2 regions of the Anoxynatronum sibiricum genome follow, and region 2 is predicted to be linked to the other one. Evidence: predicted binding sites of a transcription regulator. Region 2 holds the regulator's gene; the other holds the start of a gene.
The links. The regulator Rex, encoded in region 2, represses fermentation and respiration genes when NADH is low (regulators of the CRP and FNR family bind a similar motif). The targets are predictions, from matches to a motif close to ATTGTTAANNNNTTAACAAT.

Region 1: a site for Rex is predicted at 3,931-3,950, ahead of AAIG11_RS05600 (flavocytochrome c). Genes of this name have one in related genera too.

What each region holds. Positions count from the first base shown of each region.
Region 1 is NZ_JBCITM010000004.1:85,780-96,751, reverse strand. Features, by position in the region: gene AAIG11_RS05615 (PAS domain-containing sensor histidine kinase) at 201-2,102, opposite strand; gene AAIG11_RS05610 (hypothetical protein) at 2,304-2,654, opposite strand; gene AAIG11_RS05605 (AEC family transporter) at 2,752-3,714, opposite strand; gene AAIG11_RS05600 (flavocytochrome c) at 4,030-5,514, shown strand; gene AAIG11_RS05595 (VanZ family protein) at 5,658-6,293, opposite strand; gene AAIG11_RS05590 (MarR family winged helix-turn-helix transcriptional regulator) at 6,367-6,819, opposite strand; gene AAIG11_RS05585 (FAD-dependent oxidoreductase) at 7,189-9,294, opposite strand; gene AAIG11_RS05580 (response regulator transcription factor) at 9,545-10,213, opposite strand; gene AAIG11_RS05575 (sensor histidine kinase) at 10,304-10,972, shown strand, end outside.
Region 2 is NZ_JBCITM010000022.1:41,944-52,915, reverse strand. Features, by position in the region: gene AAIG11_RS15520 (type 1 glutamine amidotransferase domain-containing protein) at 1-116, shown strand, start outside; gene AAIG11_RS15515 (AAA family ATPase) at 376-1,185, opposite strand; gene AAIG11_RS15510 (DUF362 domain-containing protein) at 1,346-1,516, shown strand; gene AAIG11_RS15505 (MarR family winged helix-turn-helix transcriptional regulator) at 1,542-2,021, opposite strand; gene AAIG11_RS15500 (stalk domain-containing protein) at 2,069-3,391, opposite strand; gene AAIG11_RS15495 (redox-sensing transcriptional repressor Rex) at 3,672-4,313, opposite strand; gene AAIG11_RS15490 (ABC-F family ATP-binding cassette domain-containing protein) at 4,440-6,383, shown strand; gene tsaD (tRNA (adenosine(37)-N6)-threonylcarbamoyltransferase complex transferase subunit TsaD) at 6,739-7,812, opposite strand; gene AAIG11_RS15480 (hypothetical protein) at 7,844-8,827, opposite strand; gene AAIG11_RS15475 (anti-sigma factor family protein) at 8,824-9,408, opposite strand; gene AAIG11_RS15470 (RNA polymerase sigma factor) at 9,378-9,956, opposite strand; gene rimI (ribosomal protein S18-alanine N-acetyltransferase) at 10,108-10,587, opposite strand; gene tsaB (tRNA (adenosine(37)-N6)-threonylcarbamoyltransferase complex dimerization subunit type 1 TsaB) at 10,590-10,972, opposite strand, start outside.

The DNA.
Region 1 (10,972 bases), on a different contig from region 2:
CAGAAAGCAGGAAACTGATCACCGGAGCAAATGGAGCAAATTTCGATGCACCACTCGTCCACCGCCTTGTATCACAAGCTGCTTTCGATCAAAAATAATAAACCTGAAACCGCAGGCAACCACTCTTAATGGAATGATTTGCCCGTGATTTCAGGTTTAGGTGTCAGTTTTCCTTTTAATAGTGATCAACTTAATGGTGATCAGCGCCAGTCAGTATCATCTTCATCTTTCAGTAATGATTCTTCTGGTTCCGTTAATGCAACCACTTCAAAGGGCAGCGTCAGGGTAAAAACGGTTCCCTGTGGGTCTCGCCTGCTGACCCGAACTGTGCCGCCCATCAGTTCTGCCAGGCGTTTTACAATGGATAAGCCAAGGCCTGTTCCCCCATATCTTTTGGATACCGTCATATCAACCTGCATAAAGGGATTAAATATTTGGGGATACTGGTCTTCCTCAATGCCAATACCGCTGTCCTCAATTTCAAAGATGATCTGATGCATGGCGGCAAATGTCTTGACAAGATAAACCCTCACTGCCACATGCCCTTCTTCTGTGAACTTAATTGCGTTATTCAACAGATTTCCAAGTATCTGAATCAATTTGTCTTGATCACCAATAACCCAATCAGGCAAATGCGCGTCTGCCGCCACTGAGAGCATCAACCCTTTTACCTCCGCCTGATGCCGGTACAGGCCTGCGATCCTGTCCACTGCTTTCATTAAGTGAAACGTGCTTTTACGAAGGCTCATTTTATCTGACTCGATTTTGGAAATATCCAGCACATCACTGATCACATGAAGAAGCGTTTGCGCCGCTTCATGAATATATGTTATATATTCTGTCTGCTCTTCGTCCAGATCAGTCATTTGCAACAGCTGAATAAAGCCGATCATCCCATTCATGGGTGTTCTGATTTCATGGCTCATGTTGGCAAGAAAAATGGTCTTGGCACTGTTGGCGGTTTCTGCATTTTCTTTCGCCACACGCAGGTCATCCTCCATTTTTTTGCGTTCTGTAATATTGGTCAGGGTTGAAATGCTGTAGCGTTCCTCGTCTCCAGGAAGAACCACCACCTTGTTCCGGCAGTAGAAAACAGCTTGTTCTTCCCCCTCCCGTTGATTCACCACTTCACCTTCCCAAAACCCCTTTTTAAAGGTTTCCTTCATAATAAACTGGCGGTTTTGCTGATCATCACGATCCAGCTCCAACCCTTCCTGTTGATAGAAAATCGCGGTGGATTTGCCAATAAAGTCTTCCTTGGACAATCCATAGGTGCGGCACTGAACATCATTCACATAATGAATGACTCCCACTTCGTCACTGACAGTCACATGGTCTGCCACCTGATCAAGAATAGCCGCCTGAAATTCCAGTTGCTTTTTGATGTTTCGGTTCTCTGTCACATCCCTGATAATGGTCAGTACTCTGTCGCCTTCGAGAGGAACAATCCTGGCTTCAAAATGCTCCGGATGTTCTTTCACATGCAAGGTATAGTCATATACCACCAGCCGCTGCTCCTCCACTGCTTCATGGAAGGCACCAATGGCGCCTTCAGCAATATCTCTGGGAAATGTGCTGATGAGATTTTTTCCAATGAGCTGCCGCAAGGGTACCAACAGCTTGTTTTCATCCTGAGTGTAAGATTCCAGATAATTCCCATGAATATCAAAAACAAAAAGCAAATCGGGATGCGCCTGTATGACAGCATTCTCACGGTTTTTTCGATCTGTTTCATCCATCAGGTAGATTAACAGATGTTGCTGAGGGTCATTTTGAGGTTTCACGACAACGCGGCACCAACGCTGTGTCAGTGGAAACCACCCTTCTGTCTCCACCTCTTCCCAACGCTTCCAGGCACCTTGCAATAAATAAACCCAGACCTGTTCTTCTCCCAGCGAATCAACAAAAATGCCGATGTTGGTCTGATCAAAAGATTGCTGCCATCCGGTTAACCGGACGAATGCTTCATTATAATCAATGACACCTTCATTCCACACACTCAGTTCATCGGTACTGTCAAGTGATTCACGTAAGGCACAGGCGATGATCCCCATGGGAGAATGATGGAACAGTTGGTGATAATTCAAGAAACTTGCTTTCATGGCAGCCTCCTGCTCTCTTTTATTAAAACTCTTCATGACGGGAACTTCTGCTATTCATCTAAGAATATCAGAAAGAACAACCATCTGTCCATTGTCGTCACTGTATTCTCTTTCGCGCTATCGGTTATGTGAATCACAGACACTAAAAAAGCAGCAATCGCAATGACTGCTGCTTTTTTAGTGTCTGTGATTCACATCATTTTACTGCGTTTGTATCGAAGGCTGTTCTCCTCGGAACCAGCCACCCATTTTACCAGCGCCATTTTGGAAACCGCCAGATCTCATGCGACCGCCTCCCTGACAAGCGCTCCCGCCAAACCGATGAAATCCATTCTCCAAATGATACGCTTCCATCGCCTCCAGACGTTCCATCTGCCACGCTGCCTGTTCTTCGGTAATGAGTCCTTCGTTTAGGGCTTCTTCAATACGGTCTTGCCGCCATTCAATCATGTCGAAAAACCACTGGGGGGCTTCCACTGTTTCTGCATAGACCATGGCACCCAGGGCTGCCACCAATAAGAGAGTCATCACCATCAGCCATCTTTTTTTCATCGCTGTTTCCTCCTTCATTCATCTATTAGAACTATTCGTTGGGATGCATTCATTTTACATCTCAAATGTGATGAAAGTATGATAAAGGGGTTTTTATTTAAATAATGCCAAATGACCTGAAGGCAAAAACAAAGGCAGTCATGGTGAGTACCGAGAGGGCTGTTGTCATCATGATAATGCTGGAGGCCAGTTCTTTATCTCCGCCCATTGCCGCAGTCATGATGTACGAGGTGGTGGCCGTGGGAACTCCAAAGAGAATATATACCAGAATCACATCACTCCCCGTGTATCCCAGCATCACCGCTAGAGATACTGTCACCAGTGGCAGCAGCACCAGTTTAACCCCACTGGCCACCAATGCCGGCTGTAAATTTTTAAGCGCAGCACCCATCTGAAAGGAAGCTCCGATGGCGATCAGGGCCAGTGGGCTTGTCAGGGCATTGAAGTAGTTCATGGTGCGGGTGGCAACCAGTGGCAACGGCAACGAAAGGGCCGAGGCCACAAAACCCGCACCAATGGCAATGATCAGCGGATTTCGCAGAATACTCGCCACCAGATGGCGTACCTGATGACGTCGGTTGCCTTTATCCTGGCCAGCGCCAGCATTGGCCAATGCAAGAATCATCACTGCCAGGGCATTATACAGCGGGATAATAAAGGCTATGGCAATGGGTGCTTTAGGCCCTATACTGCCAGTGATGTTTTCCAGCAGTGAGAATCCGATGTAAAGAAAGTTTCCTCGAAAACCGCCATGAACAAACGCTCCCAGTTTTTGCGGCTCACGAATAAAAAATCGTCCAATGAGCCAGATACAGGGAATACTGATGATAGTAGCCAGTACCAAAAACAACACCAGCCCTGTATCAAATGCCTCTGTAAAGGTGGTTCCTGCCACATCCTGAAACAGCTTGATGGGGAGTGCCACATAAAATACCAGGGTATTGGCTGTTTGAATGAAAGTGTCATTGAGTATTTTCTTTCTTTTTAATCCCCATCCCATCAGCATCACCAGAAAAATCGGCAATGCGGTATTAATGCTGAAAATCAGATTATCAAGCATGGTTGTCTCCTTTTTGCAAGCGGCGATGCCTGTCAGTGTGATATGTTGATGTCAGAATTTCCTGCCAGAAATCTTGCCCGAACTTTTAACCAGTTCATTATATCAGTTTATTATATTTCCGGCCATCGGCCATCTTACTACAGTCTGCACAAATAACTGTCTACCTAAATCAATCCCGACGCTTCAGTCGTGAACAATATGAACAAAAGAAACAATATTGATAAAACCTTAACAATGTCTTTCAGCTCTGTCATACTAAGGAAGCAATATGCTGTTATTGCCAAAGAAAAAACCTATTTAAAGGAGGATTTATTCATGTTGAAGAAACACACAAAAGGCTTATCATTTTTAATGGCCATTCTGCTGATGATGACACTCCTGTCAGGATGCGGTGGTTCGCAACCTGCAGCGCCAGAGGCGCCAGCCGAGGTGGAAGCACCAGCAGAAACTGAAACCGAAGCAGATTCTGCAGATCTGACCACTGATGTGGTCATCATTGGCGCTGGCGGCGCTGGGCTGGCGGCTGCCATCGAAGCTCATGACGCCGGCAAAGAAGTCATCGTGGTGGAGCAAATGCCCATTATCGGCGGCAACACACTGCGAGCCACTGGCGGCTTAAACGCAGCCGGTACTTCTTCTCAGGAAGCTGCAGGCATTGAAGATGATGCCGATGTTCATTATGAAGACACCATGAAGGGCGGCTATGAGCTGAATGATCCTTCCCTGGTGCGCATTCTGGCTGATGAGGCCGGTCCCGCAGTGGAGTGGCTCATCGGGCTGGGCGCCGACTTATCAGATGTTGGACGCTTAGGTGGTTCTTCAAATAACCGATCTCACCGGCCCACCGGCGGGGCACCCGTTGGCGCTCATTTGGTGGAAGTACTGCGAACTTCAGTGGAAGATCGCGGCATCGAGATCAAGATCAACACAAAAGCTGTTGAAATTCTAAAAGAAGGCAATGCCGTCACCGGTATTTTAGTGGAAGATAACAAAGGCGACACCTACCAGATTTCTGCTAAAGCCGTGATCGTTGCCACCGGAGGATTTGGTGCCAACAGCGACATGTTTGCCGACTACGACGCCTCTCTCACTGGCTTCGGATCCACCAACCACCCCGGTGCAGATGGTGTCGCCATTCTGATGGCCCAGGCTGCAGGTGCTGCTCTGATCGACATGGAGCAAATTCAGACTCACCCCACTGTAGTGCCTGAAAAAGGCTACATGATCACTGAAGCAGTAAGGGGCAATGGCGCGATTCTCATCAACCGAAACGGTGAACGTTTTACAAATGAGATCGGTACCCGTGATGTGGTTTCTGAAGCCATGCTGGCCCAGGAAGGTGCCACCGGTTTCCTTTTCTTTGACGAAGGCATTCGTGAAAGTCTCAGTGCCATCGAAGGCTATATTCGCCAAGGTTTTGTCACAGAAGCCGGAAGTCTTGAAGAAATGGCTGAACTGATGGACATGGACGCGGCTGTTTTAACCGCCACAGTGGAAGCTTATAATGCTGCCGTTGCGGCCGGAAATGACGAAGCCTTTGGTCGTGATGATATGCCACGCACCCTTGAAACAGCCGGCTACTACCTGATCGAAGTAGGCCCTGCTGTTCATCATACCATGGGCGGTATTCATATTTCACCCCAGGCAGAAGTGCTTGATGAAAGCGGCAGCCCCATTCCCGGATTGTTTGCAGCCGGGGAAGTGACCGGCGGCATTCATGGCGGTAACCGACTGGGTGGCAATGCACTGGCCGACCTGATGGTCTTTGGACGCATTGCAGGGAAATCTGCTGCTAAGTAAATTTTTACTGCTGCCACATTTCTCTCAACTGTTCATATACTGACGCAGCTCAAATGAACTCAACTCAATTTAGCAAGAAGGGACCTTTCGGCATTCGCCGAAGGTCCCTTCTTGCTTGTGGCAATCACCATGATTCGCCATCATCAGATCTTCTTCCATTTTCCAGAAAGTCGCCTGCCTGCAGGTGACAATCGCTCAGGACAGCAGTTCTTCTTTTGTTTCTTCTTCAGACCACCATGCCTGAAAAAGCGCTGTCGCTCACCGCTGGTAATGATCAGTGAAAAAATAATCAACAACACCGCTATACTGACACCCACCATGTCAATCATTACATCCACAGGACTGGCCACCCGGTCGGGAACAAATGACTGGCGATATTCATCCAGTACCGCCAGCACAAATCCACCAACGAAGGAAAGAATCAATGAAAGCGTGGCACTGGAAATATATTGGTACAACAGGAAAAACAATGCCAGAGTAATGAGGAAGAAGACACCCACATGGGCCAGTTTCCGCAGAAAAAACTCAATGACTACCGGGTTTTCCCGTACATAAGACAAGAAGTCCTGTGTCACAGTATCAAGATGCCCCAGTTCACCGAAGTTCAATGGAATTCGTGCTGCCAGCCAGGCTGCCAGGCGTCCAAAAGTCATGTCCATCCCCGCCGCCAGCTGATTCAAATGGCGGAGCACCGGCAGGACCCGCAGCCCCGGTATGGAAGAAGCTGTGTATAGAAAGGCAATCAGCCCCAATACTGCCAGCCAGGCTGTCTTTCGCATTGATCATCACTCCAGTTCGTATGATTGCTATCATGATCAGTTTATCATGACACTGTTTAAAAACCAACAACACTCATGTTTCCAGCACGCAGGCATCTGATTTTAAGTCTTTCAATAGGAGATGCAGCATACGGTGCAACTGAATGGCATCCTCCTGGTTAAGATTAACACAAGAAACAATCTGCTGAGGCACTTCTGCTGCCTTTTCTTTCATGCTCTTTCCCTCTTTTGTAAGGTGAATGACCACCACCCGTTCATCTTCCTGGCTGCGTTCCCGACGCACCAATCCCTGATTTTCCATCTTTTTCAGTAAAGGTGTCAGCGTGCCTGAATCAAGAAAAAGACGTTCTCCCAGCTGCTTGACACTGATATGATCGGTTTCCCAGAGTGCCATGAGTGTAATGTACTGGGTATACGTTAATCCCAGGGGATCCAGCACCGGCTTGTACAGCCGGATAACTTGCCTGGAGCAGGCATAGAGGGGGAAACACAACTGCTTATCCAGTTTCAGAAAATCATGGTTCATATTTTTTCACCCCCCACTTTCTTTCTATTATACCTATCCACCCATATGTCACTTGTTCTTATTCTCGACAACGTCAAGATTCATCAATGGATTAAGCTTTTTTCGGATTTCAGTAGCACCTTTCAGTTCCATGACAAGCTTGTCACTGTCAAAACGCTGTTTCCAGTTTTGAACAATTCAATTGCATGCTGCTATTTTAGATTGCTGAGTGGCATTTGTCAACTCTTTTCTGTCATCAACTAAAACCTCTGTGGATACGTTTCTCCTTCCCGTTCCGCCAGAGGTTATATTTTTCAGGGAACGCTCCTTGAAGAACGTTCCCTGATTTTACAATTAAGTTCAAATGTTTAAAGCTGGCAATGCTCAGACTTAGTTTCCGGCTGCTGCATTTAATCCGGCAATGCGTCCAAATACAAAGATATCGGTAATGGCGTTGCCTCCCAGTCGGTTCCCGCCATGAATACCACCGGTGACTTCTCCTGCTGCCCACAGCCCGGGAATCACCTCTCCATTTCCATTCAACACACGTGTGTCGGTGTCAATGACCACCCCACCCATGGTATGATGCAATGAAGCTTTTCTTGGAGAAATGGTAATACCCACATCGTCGTTGGCATCAACATAATCAAGGTCAATGGCCCCGGCGATGACCGCCTTATCAAAATCATCGTCATGCTGAGCAGCGACATAACTATTGTACTGCTCAATGGTTGCCCGCAGCTGTTCTTCTGTAAATGCGGGTGCAACCCCTGCTGCAGGCGTTTTGGTGGCTTCAGCCAGTTCGGCCAGAGTCTTGCCATACCAGATGTGTCCGCCTTCAACCATACCGGCAACCCGTTCATTGTAGTCGGTTCCCTGCAAAAGTTCATCAGGATTTCCCACATTTCCTCTGCCGGCATAGATGATATAGAAAATCCCGTTTTCCAATGCCAGCGATGCTTTCGCCAGCACATCCCGTTCTGCATATTCATCCACAAATCGTTTTCCGCTGCTGTCAATCCAGATCTGTTCGGCTGCATCGGCCCATATTCCGTCTGTCATGGTGCCTTTAACAGGTGAGGAAGAAGGCATCATCTGGGCGATTTCCATGCCCGTTACATCAGCACCGATTGTCTGTGCCATGACGATGCCATCGCCTCTGTTGGTTCCCATATTGGTGGACAATGTTCTGTCTGAAAGATCTTCTCCCCAGTACTTATCGTACTCCTTCACCATTACCGGGTTGGCACAATATCCGCCGGTGGCCAATACAACACCCTTCGATGTATTAATGGTGATCTGGGTTCCGTCAACCACGTTTTCCGCTTTGGCACCGATCACCCTGCCGGATGCATCTGTCAAAAGCTCGATGCCGCTGGTTTCGGTGAATACAGTAACCCCGTTATCTATGGCCACCTTTTCAAGTTGAGGAATTCGTTGGGCGCCTGACATAAAGGTATGGGTTCTCGGCCACATGGCTCCCAGCACTGTACCTGTTCCTACAGTTGTTCCATACTGGGCATCAAGGCCGTAAGAAGCCTCCAGTCCCGCTTCTCCCATCCATACGAAGGCATCGAGGGCGTTGGCAGCAAGCTGTCTGGCCAGCACCACATTGGGAGCAATCCATCTGCCATCAGTCAACTCACGCAGACCGCCTGTGTACATATTCCACATATGTAACGCCACCGAGTCGAATCCGGGCATATCAACACCAGCTGCTTTACCGGCATTCCTTGAATAAAATGCGTTAATTTCACCTTTAAGTTCGGTTAAAACAGCTTCCCATTCAGGATACACATCAAATTTCAACTTTGGATCAGTGGGATTCAGGGCAAGGTAGCCATCCAAAGCATCTTTTTGGGCTCTTGATAATATCATCAGATTCTCCTGTGCTTCAGGGTCAACTGCATTATAAGCCGCACCGGCCATTAAGGTGTTTCCCCCCAGTACCGATCCTTTTTCAATCAGAATGACCTCTGCGCCCTGTTGAGCCGCATTAATGGCTGCCGACAAGCCGGCACCGCCGCCGCCGATCACCAGTACATCAGTTTCCCAGGTTTCTGGAGCTCCCGGAGTAGCCGCCACCCGATTCTGTCTCAGTACGTCGATATCCAACCCGGCTGTTTTTGCAGCTTCTGTGACAGCACTGATAATACCATAGCTTGTCAATGTGGCGCCTGTGACGACATCAACGGATAGACTCTGATGTTCGATGATTTGTGCCGGTATCCGTTCGTTGGCAACACTCACAACAGTGATGGTTTCAGAGTTTTCCAGATACTCAATGTCTGTAATTCGGCTGTCTTCCACAGTGATTTCAACGGTGATGGGCCCCTGCATTCCTGCCGCAGTGCCCTCAAAAGTGCCGTTGATCACTTCAGCAACCTCTTCTGAAGGCGCTTCCTCTGCAGGTGCAGCAGGTTGTTCTGCGGTGCATCCAACAAACAGTGTTGCCATCATCAGCACGCATAGTAAAATCGCAATCGTTTTTTTCATTATGTTGCCTCCTTAATTCATTTTGTCCGGCGAAAACCTGGTTGATGATATTTCACTCCCAAGACTTCACCTTCTTCTCTCTGGCCTTTCATTAAGTCGGTCAGCCTCTCCGGAACACCTTTGCCATGGTATCTGCCAGGCATTCCTTAACCCATTCAGCATTTAACAAGCCTGAAAGAAAGCGGCATTCATTGATGGTATTAACACCCCCCCTTTGCATGACAATTTTTTTGGTGCATGATGATAACCACTACCTGTTGGCAAACATGTATCCCGTTTTTCGAACTGTGATAATGTACTCCGGCTTTGACGGATCTGTTTCAATCTTTTTTCGCAGATTTCTGATATGCACAAACACGGTTCTCACGTCTCCATTGCTGGGTTTATACCAAATATGCTGATACAGCTCTTCAGCATTGAGCGCGTTGCCTTTATTCATCATCATGTGTTTTAACAGCTCATATTCCGTTGGTGACAGATAGATCTTCTCATCTTTCTTCAACACCGTATGATCTGCAAAATCCAGCGTTAATTCTCCGATGGTGATGCAACTCATTTCCTGTGCGTGGGGCTGTTGCATGCGGCGCAGATTGGCTTCAATGTGAGCCAGCAGGACCGGGCTTCGAAAAGGCTTTGTCAGGTAGCTGTCTCCTCCCATATTCAAGGCTTCCATAATGGATTCATCATCATCCCGACAGCTGATAAAAATGATGGGGCAGTAGACATGGCGCCGCAGCTGCGCACAGAGTGAAATACCATCTGTGTCTGGCAGCATAATATCCAGCAAAATGATGTCGAAGCTTTCCGTTCTGGTTTTCTCCAGTGCATCTTTCGCAGTGTGCACTTTTTCAACCAAATAATTGCCTTTTTGAGTCAGATAAAAGTTTAGAATGTCACAGATTTCCAGGTCATCTTCCACAATCAGAATCTTATAGATGGCTTCTCCCTCCTATCTTAGGTATAATTGAATCAGTTTTATTCTTTATTTGCTTTCTCAGGAGGACACGACATGAAATTAAAGAGGCGGGTATCACTTCTATTGACTCTGGCCTTCAGCCTGTTGCTTCTTATATCAATCATACGCATCAATCAACATTCTTCTCTGCTGAAAGCCACTGCAGGCAAGCTTCACGTGGATTTCGGCCAATTTGCAAAAGGAACCCATCAATTGGCCGGTGAGTGGCTGATGTATGACGGCCTTTACACACCAGATGAACTGGCTGCTTTGGATTACACCGTTACCGGTGATATGCGCTATAACTCTAGCATGGCCGGGAATACGTACGCCTTTTACATGCAGGTGGATGACCCGGAGTCGCTTCATTTCATCATCTCTTCCACCTACAATTTTCATTTGTGGATTAATCATCAGCCGGTATTATCTGAAGATGGCAGCAATCGTTTGAAGACCCACGATGCTTTTTCGCTGGAAGACTATGCGGGAAACACCCCAGGGTATTCCTTTGTTTTGCAGGTATATTCACCTTCTGACCTGCGGGGCAGTTATTTCAGTTTGTTGCTGGGTACGAAAGATCAAATCCGATTTGTCCACGATCGATGGATTGTTCTCGAATCTTTTGCTCTGGGTATCTATGCCATGATCATCTTGAATTCATTTGTTCTATACGCCCTTAAAAGAAGTGAACACTACCTGCTGTTGCTGCCCCTGTCTTCATTA
Region 2 (10,972 bases):
GCGCGCACTGGATTGATGAACCGGTGGTCACCCATGGCTCGCTGGTCTCTGCCAAGGGCCCCGCCGATCTTCCCCAGTACATGCGGGCTCTTTTGAGCTTAATGGCCCTTTGCTAGTGTCATGAGGCGGATTAACTGTTATCGATGCCAGTTTTTCAAGGTCACCTGGAACCCACGTTATCCCAAAGCCTGCACTTTTTTTGGTTTTAAAACTGCCAAGATGCCCTCACAGCTGGTTTATGAATCCACCGGTGCACCCTGCCAACAGTTTCTTCCCAGGTCGGACAAAACGCCAGGTGGCGGCAAGCGCTTTTAGTCAGATGCTCTTTTCGGTGAAGGCATTCATGTGACGGCCTGTTTGGCAGGCAGCCTGTGCCTACATCCACTTTTTAATGGTGATGTTCACCGATGCCAGGTGAAGCGCCGTCATGTTTTCCACTTCTCTGCCAATTCGCTCCTGGGCCAGTCGAAGCTGGCGGGTAACCGGGATGCCGAAGGGGGCTTTCACATCCAGTTCTACCACCAGGCCGTTTCGGGTGTTGTGGACAAAAGTGGTTCCCATGGGAATCAACTGGGTATGTCGGAGAAGGGCGTGATGCACCAGACTTCGAATGACGCCGTCGGAGATGGTGTATTTTCCCAGATAGCTGAAGGTGGGCCGCACCACCGATTTTTCGCCTTCCTGTCCGGCAGCATCTTTCCCGAGTCCCTTTAGCACTTGCAGGGGATTGAGAAAAAACCCGGAAAAATCTTTTTTTAGTTGGAAGGCAGGCACTGGAATGATGTGCTTGCCTTCTTTCATGCGGATTCGTCGGGCCATCTGTATTTCAGAAGGCGCTGCCACCTCATCAATCCAGACGGTGGAAGCGGGTGACGGCAGTTGGAGTTGCTGTACAATGGTGTGTACCATTTTTTCCGAGGTTCCCAGAATCAGCAGTTTCGTTGGATTTTCTGATTCAATCAGGTCACGCACCTGCCGGCAGTGCTCTTTATCATTGAATATGGCTCTTCGCACAGCTCCCAGACGAGAGGATTCCCGTTTGGCGGAGCGTCCTCCCAGTACCCGGTTGTCACGGATCAGCAGCCCATCGTCTATGATATAGCGAATTCCCAGCGATTTTGCAAGCTGCATTGCCTGGTAGCTTTTACCGGTGCCACTGCCACCGATGAACAGGGTTACTTCCATCATTTAGTCCCCTTTTTGCCCATTTATTAAAAATGATTTTCATTATATTGATTCTGTTTTCTGCGAAATTAGGCTGTTTCTTCTTGCCCTTGCCTTTCGCTGCCTGCTATAATGACGTTGTAACCAAACAAAACGAATGACTTTGAAGGAGGTATTTGTAATGGCTTATGTTATTCATGATTCCTGTATCAGTTGTGGTGCCTGTGAACCCGAATGCCCAGTAGATGCCATCACTGCCGGCGACGATATTTATGTCATTGACGCTGAAGCTTGCATCGACTGTGGTGCCTGTGCCAATGTGTGCCCTGTTGACTCTCCTCAGCCCGAATAGGCCAGGTCAGTCTTAACAGTCTGTTTTAGTTAGTTTCATCGATTTGACATGAAGGCAGTGCTGCGGCACTGTCTTTTTCTTTCAGCTGCATTTCCAGTTTCACCAGAAACTTCAGGATGGCTTTTTCTTCATTGAAGGTAAACTCATTGAGTAACCCATACAGCAGTTCCTGTTCCATGCCCTCCATGCGAAGCAACCAGCCTTTTCCCTCTTCTGTTAAGACCAGACGCCTGATTCGCCGGTCCCGGGAAGCCGGGCCTTTCTGAATCAATTGCTGCTTCAGCAACCTCCGAACCATCGCTGTCACTTCATTGCGGCTGCAACCTGTTTCTTCCATCATCTGCTGAAAGGTTTGCCCCTCATCCCGGCGCACCTTTTTCAGTAAAAGGTACTCCTGCAGATTCATCCGCCCACCGTTCACTTCCAGTTCCCGGCGGTCTGTCAGAATCACCTGACTAATGAGCCGCTCCATGTATTGGTGTATTTGTGTGTAATAGTGGCGCAAGCTTCATCCCCTGCACTTTCATACATATTTTGAATCATCATTTTTCCTTAGAATGACAGGAATTTCTGGGTATGCAATAACTCGAAGGTTCCCTGGTGCCCCTGTGAAGAGCCGGTTCCCAGGTGTGTCATGTCTGAGAGCAGATTTGCCCGGTGTCCCGGTGAGTTCATCAGAGCCTCATGGGCATTAATGGCATTGAGGTTGGCTGCAATGTTTTCACCGGCCTTTGTGAACCGAAGCCCTTCTGCTGTCAGCCGCTGTACAAAGGTTCTGCCCTCAGGTGTTTCATGGGAAAAATAATCTTTCGCGCCCATATCACGGCTGTGTTTTTCTGCTGCTTGAGCCGCTTGTTCATTCCACTGAAAGGCAGGTAGTCCCATTCGGGTGCGGAGTGAGTTCGCCAGCAGGAAAAGCTGTCGGCTGTAGCTTTCTTCCAGCTCAGGTCGCTGATTTCCCAGAAAGCCGCTCATGCTTTCTTCCGTCTGTTTTAAAGTCACCTGAACTGCCGTTACCTGATGGTTCTCATGAATGTCATAGTAGAACTCTCCATAGGCAATGTCTTGCATCAGAAACAGGTCGCTATGCTTTTTGCCGTCTCGCAGGTAACGGTTCTGACCTTTTTCGATCCAGTCCAGGGGTTTTCCGAGAACCTGGCGCACCGCCGTCTGAAGACTGCCGGCAACGAGACCGCTGTCAGACTCCCAGTGAATGCCATTGGTATAGAGGGCAGTCACCCGTTCTTTCTCCACCCCCACCTGCACGTAGTTTCGATAGTGGTCGTGGTAGATCCACCACTCAAAAGCATACTCACTGGGCAGTTTTTCCAACGGTTCACCCCAAAGAGTTACCACCAGCGCAGCCGGGTCTCCCAGGCCGATTCCCCGAATCTGAAAAAGTTGCTTCAGCTGTGCTGCCAGTGACTGAAAGCTTTCAATGTTCACTTGGCGGGCCTGAGGGTCCCAGGCCACCCGGGCTCCAAAAGCCTCGGTGACAAATCGCAGGGGGACATAGGTGCGCCCCTGAAGCACCGCGGCCGGCGAATCCAGTTTCACAGTATCCTGCCCCATCTGAGCAGTGGAAGATCCGATGGTGAGCACCGTTCGCTGGTGGGCGTCTTCGAAAATGGCCTGACGGGTGGTCTCCTGCCAGCTGACACGCAGCCCCAGAGCTTCGGCAATCCACCTGGCCGGCACCAACACCCGCCCCTCCGAACTGATCACCGGACCCGGCTCTCCGGCAGGCAGCAGTAACCGCTGCCCATCCACCACAATTTCCGGAGATGACACTGCCATAGCCGGCTCTGCTGTCAGCATCACCGCCGCCAACACCAGGCTGAAGATGAGTCCCATCACCACACCGCGCTTCATCATGCCTCATTCTCCATTCTCTTTTGGAATTTGTTAGTCCAGATATCTGTATCCCATGACCTGTACCGCGGGATCAATCTCCATTGCGTTTGTGTGTTCTTTTCTATTCTACCATAAAACAGTGCCCCTCTAACATCCAGCATTTGTTGATACATGCCTTCGCAGCCATCAACAGCAAAACTGGCATGCCCTCTGACAAGAACCGAACGCATGGCAAAAAAACAACCCGGCACCTGTGGTGCCGGGTCAGCCAGCGAACCGTACTGTCTGGTTGCGCTCCGGATTACTCCATTTCATTCATTTTAAGCAGATAAGAAATGATATAGAGACTGTCACTAAGATGCACATTCTCCAAGGTAATGGATTCCGGAACCTGTATGTCTGCCGGGGCAAAATTCCAGATGGCTTTCACAGGCAGCTTGATGAGTGTGTCGGCCACATCCTGAGCACTTTCCTTGTTGGTACAGATAACACCGATGTCGATCTTTTTGTCGGCGCAGAAGCTTTCCAGTTCATCGATGTCCAGCACCGGAACATCCCGGATCTGCAGGCCAATGAGACGCGGGTTTTTTTCAAACAGCGCCAGCATGTGGAAGCCTTTCTTTTCAAAGTTGGAGTAGTTGGCAATGGCCTGACCCAGGTTTCCGGCCCCTATAATGATGGTGTTGTACTCCCCCGTCAGCCCCAGAATCCGACTGATTTCACCATATAGCTCAGCCACGTCGTACCCATAGCCCTGCTGGCCGAAACCGCCAAAGCAGTTAAGGTCCTGACGAATTTGCGAGGCGGTGAACCCAATCATTACACTGAGTTCCTTGGATGAAATTCGGGTAACATCCTTGTCCATGAGTTCTTTTAAGCGCCTGTGATACTTGGGAAGTCGACGGATGACCGCCATGGATACATTTTTCACATCTTTTTTCACTGCAATTCACCTCATTTTCTCGGGATGACAGGATGGTCACTGTTCATTATAATATAAATAGAAGAAAAAAAAAACGCTTTCGTCTGCTGTTTGTTCATAAAATAACGTTTTTTAAGGAGTTTTCACATGGTCATTCTTTCTGTCAGTCAATTATCTAAATATTTTGGTACCCGCTGTCTTTTTGACCGCATCTCTTTCTCCATCAATGCCGGCGAGAAAGTGGGGGTGGTGGGACCCAACGGTGCCGGAAAAACCACTCTCTTTCAACTCCTCACCCGAGAGCTGCCCCATGACGAAGGGCAATTGTTCATACCCGGTACGCTGCGCATGGGCATCCAACATCAGATGCCGGAAATGACGACGGATCAAACCGTCCATGATTATGTGCTGGTGGTGTTTCAAACCCTGCTTCATATGGAGGAAGAACTGCGTCGTCTGGAAACCATCATTGCCCAGACCGGCGCTTCCGCTTCTACCGACAATCATGAACGCCTGGAAGAAGTCATGGCTGCGTACGCCCGACTCACCGAGAGCTTTGAAGCTCAGAACGGATATGCCTTTCGCAGCGAGGTGCGGGGAGTGCTGAACGGGCTTGGTTTTTACGGAGATGATTTTCAGCGGCAGGTAAACACTTTGTCAGGCGGCCAAAAAACCCGCCTCACTCTGGGGCGCCTCTTGCTGAGCAAACCCGATCTGTTACTGCTGGATGAACCCACCAATCATTTGGACATCGAATCGGTGGAATGGCTGGAGAGCTTTTTGCGTTCCTATTCCGGAACAATTTTAGTTATTTCCCACGACCGTTACTTTCTTGATCAGGTCACCGACCGGACGCTGGAAGTGGCTCAACAAGCTGTCACCAGTTTTCGCGGCGGCTATACCGAAGCCCTGAAAAAAAAGGCAGCCATGCTTGAAGCGGAAGAGCGCAGCGCCAAGAAGCAGGAAAAGGAAATGCAGCGCCAGGAAGAGCTGGTGCGGCGCATGAAGCAGCACGGCACTGAAAAACTGGCAAACCGGGCCAAGAGCCGGGAGAAAAAACTGGAGAAAATGGAGCGGCCTCAACAACGGGTTCACCAGGCCGTGCTTTCCTCTCTCCATTTTCAAATTGGCCAGAGCAGCGGTCGGCAGGTGCTGGCTGTCGAAAATGTGTCCAAAAGCTGGGAGACTCAGCCACCTCTCTTCGAATCAGTGAGCTTCACCCTGCAGCGAGGTGATCGGATTGCCCTGGTGGGTCCCAATGGCATCGGAAAAACCACCCTTTTTCGCATGGTGGCGGGAGAACTCTCTCCCGACGCAGGAACCCTGACATTGGGTCACCAGGTATCTTTAGGTTACTACCATCAGGAACTGAAGAATCTGGATGAAACCTGTACCGTCATGGAAGAGCTTCACAATGCGTATCCCAGGTTCAACGAAACACAGCTGCGCACCTGGCTGGGTGCCTTTCTCTTTGTTGGCGAGGAGGTTTTTACTCCCATTGCTCATCTCAGCGGCGGCGAAAAAGCCCGATTGTCGCTGCTGAAGCTCATGCTTTCCCATCACAATCTGCTGCTGCTGGACGAACCCACCAACCACCTGGACATTCCCGCCAGAGAAAACCTGGAGGAGTCACTGCAGACTTATGATGGCACACTTTTCTTTATTTCCCATGACCGCTATTTCATCAATCGTATTGCCACCGGTGTGTTGGAGTTTTCTCCCCATGGACTGACCCACCACCTCGGTAATTACGATGATTATATGGCCAAGAAAAAACAACTCCTCCAGGAACAGCAGGCCCTGGTGGAACCGGTGATTGACAACCGTACCCGCCAGAAACAGGAACGTCAAAAGGAGCGGCGCCAACGTGACGCCTCCAACACTCTGAAAAAAAACCTCTCCAATCTGGAGAAAGAGATGCATCAGCTCGAAGCAAAGGTCAAAGAACTGGAAGCCCTCATGTGTTTACCTGAAGTCTATTCAGATGCAGCAGAAAGCCGCCGCATTCATGAAGAATCCACCGATCTGAAAGCCTCACTGGAAGCGCTGTACAGCGAATGGGAAGTTTTGCTGGAGCAGGCGGAGGAGTGATGACGAGGTTCATCCGAGTTATGTTAACACCATTTCTGACAAAACCCTGCCCTCAATCAATTGACGGCAGGGTTTCATTATTTTTCCACAGTTTTTCAATGTTTTCCACAAAGTTATCCACAGTTTTAGTCCTTGCTAACACTTCTTTTCAAAGATATCCACAATATCCACACCTGTTTCATCCCCATGAACTGTCTTTTCTGGAGAGATCTTCTCAGTTACTGCAGGTGAGAATCAGTTGAAAAAGATAATGTTCAATCAACTTATCTGTTGGACTTTTTTTATTTTAAACGGCAAAAGACAGGCATTTGCCTGCCCTTTCGGTTTTTGATCCTGTTATGGATGCTGTTTTATGTCAACATTCCCCTGAAGGAAATAATTCATCTCTAAAGAACCATTGTTCGTTCCGCTCCCCGATGGACAAACCGGCCACTGCATTCAGGTTCCACCGGGAACGAACTCCCATGCAGTAATCATAATACCCCACACAGGCAATCATAGCGCCGTTATCGGTGCAAAGGGCAAGCTCAGGGGCGCAGAAGGCAATACCCTGTTCCCGGCACCGGTCAGCCAGCGTCTGGCGCAGCAGGCTGTTGGCGGCCACTCCGCCGGAAAGCACCACCTGTTTAATGCCGTTTGTCACTGAACAGTCCAGCGTTTTATTCACCAGCACATCCACCACCGCCTGCTGAAAACTGGCAGCCACATCGGCCACCTGCACGTCACGGCCCTTCATTCTCTCTGTATTGACGTGGTTCAGCACCGCCGACTTCAAGCCGCTAAAGCTGAAATCCCAGGGGTGATCTGTCACAACCGCCCTGGGAAAATCAATGGCCCGGGGATCACCCTGGCGGGCCGCTGCATCAATGAGGGGGCCGCCGGGATAACCCAGCCCCAGCACACGAGCCACTTTGTCAAAGGCTTCTCCCGCCGCATCATCCCTTGTTTTGCCCAGAACTTCATAAACGCCATAATGTTTCATATGCACCAAATGCGTGTGCCCGCCCGAAACAATCAGGGCCAAGAGAGGCGGCTCCAATGATGGGGATTGGATAAAATTGGCAAAAAGATGGCCTTCAATATGGTTCACGCCATTGAGGGGCAACCGCCTTCCATAGGCCAGAGCCTTGGCAGCAGCCACTCCCACCAGCAGGGCCCCCACCAGTCCAGGCCCGTAGGTAACAGCCACCTGATGGATCTGCTCAAGGGTGACTTCAGCTTCTCGCAAGGCCTCATCAATTACCTGGGTAATGGTTTCCACATGCTGCCGGGAAGCCACCTCAGGCACCACACCGCCAAATTTCTGGTGTTCGGGAATTTGCGAGGCCACGATGCTGGAAAGCACCTGACGCCCGTCCCGCACCACACTTACTGCCGTTTCGTCGCAACTGGTTTCAATGCCCAGGGTCAGCCAACCCGGCGGCGGCATTTTCAGATCGGGCCTTTCAGCAACCTGCCGGTCATTTCGATGGGGCATCTGCCAACCCTCCTATTTGTCGGTGGTTCGGCCTGTCTCCAAACCGGCTGTCCATGACTTCTCCCATTCCAATGAGTTTGAAAATGAAAGTGAAGAGCTTGCCAACCAACGTGATCTCCAATAACAGGTAGATCAGTGAACCAATGAAAAGTTCCAGAATGGCTCCCCATTGTCGCCCCAATCCCTGACCGATTCGTCGTCCAAGGGCGATTTTCATGGTGGTATTCCCTGCAAACTCCAGCAGCATAAAAGCCGGGAACACCAGGGGTACCAACGGACTGCCCACCACTGATACGGCCAGAATCACCATGAGCACCAGAACGCCCATGCTCAACAGGATGCCCACCAGGGTTTTTTTCCCCACTTCGTCGAAGCCGTTGTCTGCCATGCGTTCAAATCGTTCCGGAAAAACCACAATGGCAATGACACCCACCACAAAGGCCACCAACTGCTTTAATCCCAGAAAAATCGCCAGGAGCACTGCCAGTACCGGCAATCCGCTCAGGTTCCCCGGCAAAAATCCAGCCACATCAATGCGATCTCCCTGTACCTGGGCATCCCGGGCATCAAGCCCAGATCCCATCACACCAATAGCACTGCCGCTGATGCCGGTATGGGCATCGGCGGTGACACCACCAAAGACAGAAATGGCATCTCCCTCAACGGCAGCCCGGCGAAGAGACAGGGGAGCAAATACAGCCACAGCATCACCTTCAACGGTGCCGCCTTCCACCGTAACCTGGCTGAAAACACCCACCACATCGCCTTCCACATGGCCTCGAATGGTGACCGTACTGAAAAAACTGACCACGTCACCGGCAACAGTCTCACCGGCTTCCACCTCCACAGGGCGGTGGAACTGCACCAGTTGTCCCCGAACCTGCGTCGATGGCGCCGCTTCCACCACCATTCCCGACAGCAGTATGATCAGAAAAGCACACCCCAGTCTCTTATTTAAGCAATTCATCGTACTTCTCCCCTTCCGCCGGCCAGAATTCTGTCCAGGATCACTTTGATGAGCACTAATACCATGACCAGGTTCAAGGTTCCCATGGTCACCCACCAGCTGTCAACCGTTTCCCATCGAGACAGCCAGTCCCACAGTCCCTTTTGAGGCATGAGAAAGTAGAAAATTCCCCGAATCACCACAAACTCATACACAAATGCCAAGAGGCGGTAAAGGGGGGTTCCCTGAAACCATATCATCATCCATTGCTGCATGCGGGCAGCAGCTTCCACCACCAGCAGCGAAGCGCCTCCCATGATCCCTATCCAGATGAACAGCATACCCAGGTTCATGGCGTGATGTGGTTGACGGACGGTATAGCGCATCGGGTCAATGGCGGCCATGACCCGGTGTTCAAATCCCGGCGAAGGGTCAAGATCAGGAAGCCGCGCCAGCATCACTGAAAGCTGCTGCCACTCAGCCGCTTCTTTTCGGCATTTTGCGCAGGCTGACAAGTGCTGCTGCCATCCTTGCCATTCAGCTTCGGCCAGTGGACCGTCCATTTGTTTGATCATGATTTCTGAACTTGTTCGGCAGTCCATAGGGTTTCCTCCTTCAACTTTTTCAGGGATTCTTTTAACATTTTGCGGGCACGGAACAATCGGTTCTTGACCATTGACATGGGAATTTCCAATTGGTCGGCAATCTGCTGATAGCTTTGGCCCTGGTGATGATAGAGCAACACCACAATCCGGTAATCCGGGGGAAGCGAGCCGATGGCGGCTTCAATTTCCCGATGGGCTTCCTCCTGTAAAAAGGCTCTTTCAGCACTCACGTCCTCTTGGTTGGTTTTGATCTCCTCATCAAGGGGCAGGGTGTCCACTCGTTTTTTTCGTATGGCATCGATACAGGTGTTGGTGGCAATCTTCAGAATCCACGAGGCAAATTTATGTTCATGATTGTATTGACCCAGGTAACGGTAGGCTTTGATGAACACTTCCTGAGAAAGGTCTTCTGCCTCCTCCCGTTGCCGCATCATGCGATAACAGATGCCAAAAACTGGTTTTTGGTAACGGGAAACCAGCTCCTGAAAGCCGGTGGGGTCTCCACGCAGGATCTTTGTTACAAGCTGGGCATCTGTCAACTGCACTGAAACCACCCCTACTCTTACGTTACTCTATATGACGGAACCTTTCATCAAAAGTCTGACAACCAATCCATGGACTGAACAAAATCTCCAGCAGCGGCATTTCAGCGAATTGTAAAAAACTGCAGCGACCCCCTTGGGAATGGCTGCAGCGCTAAAGTGTCTCTTTACAGGAAATGCCTTGATCCAGTTCAGCCCACATAATCAGAGCATCTTCACCCGTATCCTGGTAGTAACCGGGACGAATCCCACTCATTCGAAAACCCAGTTTTCGATATAGGGCAATGGCAGGATCATTGCTTTTTCTGACTTCCAGTGTCATGCGCAGCAGCCCCCGGCTGCAGGCATCTGCCATGAGGACACGCATGATGTTTTCTCCCCAATGCTGCCCCCGGTGATCAGGGTGAACGGCCACATTGGTGACATGGGCTTCATCAATGATGAGCCACATGCCTCCGTAGGCAGCGATTTTACCCGCCGCCACAGCCACCCGGTAAACTGCCAGCTGGTTTTTCAACTCCAGACGAAAAGCGTGATGAGTCCAGGGGGTGGTGAAGGATGCTTTTTCAATGTCAATGACACCGGGAATGTCTGTCGCTGTCATGGCTCGAATTTCTCCCTGTTCTGTCTTCATCTTCATTTTCCCGCCTTTTTCAGAAGTTCCTTTTGGTGATGGACTTTTTCCGCCTGGGAAGTGCGCAGATAAACCGGCTGTACCTTTGCCGGGTCAACTCCTTCACCCGCCTTCATTTTGAAAAGACCGCACTGGGCCAGGGCCGCAGCAGAAGGCATGGCGTGGATGGACAGGGCAAAAACCGCCCTGTCTCCCAGCACCCCTTTCAGGCGCTCCCGGTGGAGTGGCAGGGCATCACCGGTAAAGAGAATTGGCTTCTCTTGAGAAACCATTGATTCTGAAACAAGTGTTTCCAACAGTTCCTGAATATGCAACACATCCGGCGGCGTGATGATTTCCGGCGGTGCTTCACCACACCGGTGAAAGTGATAACCCGCCGTATAAA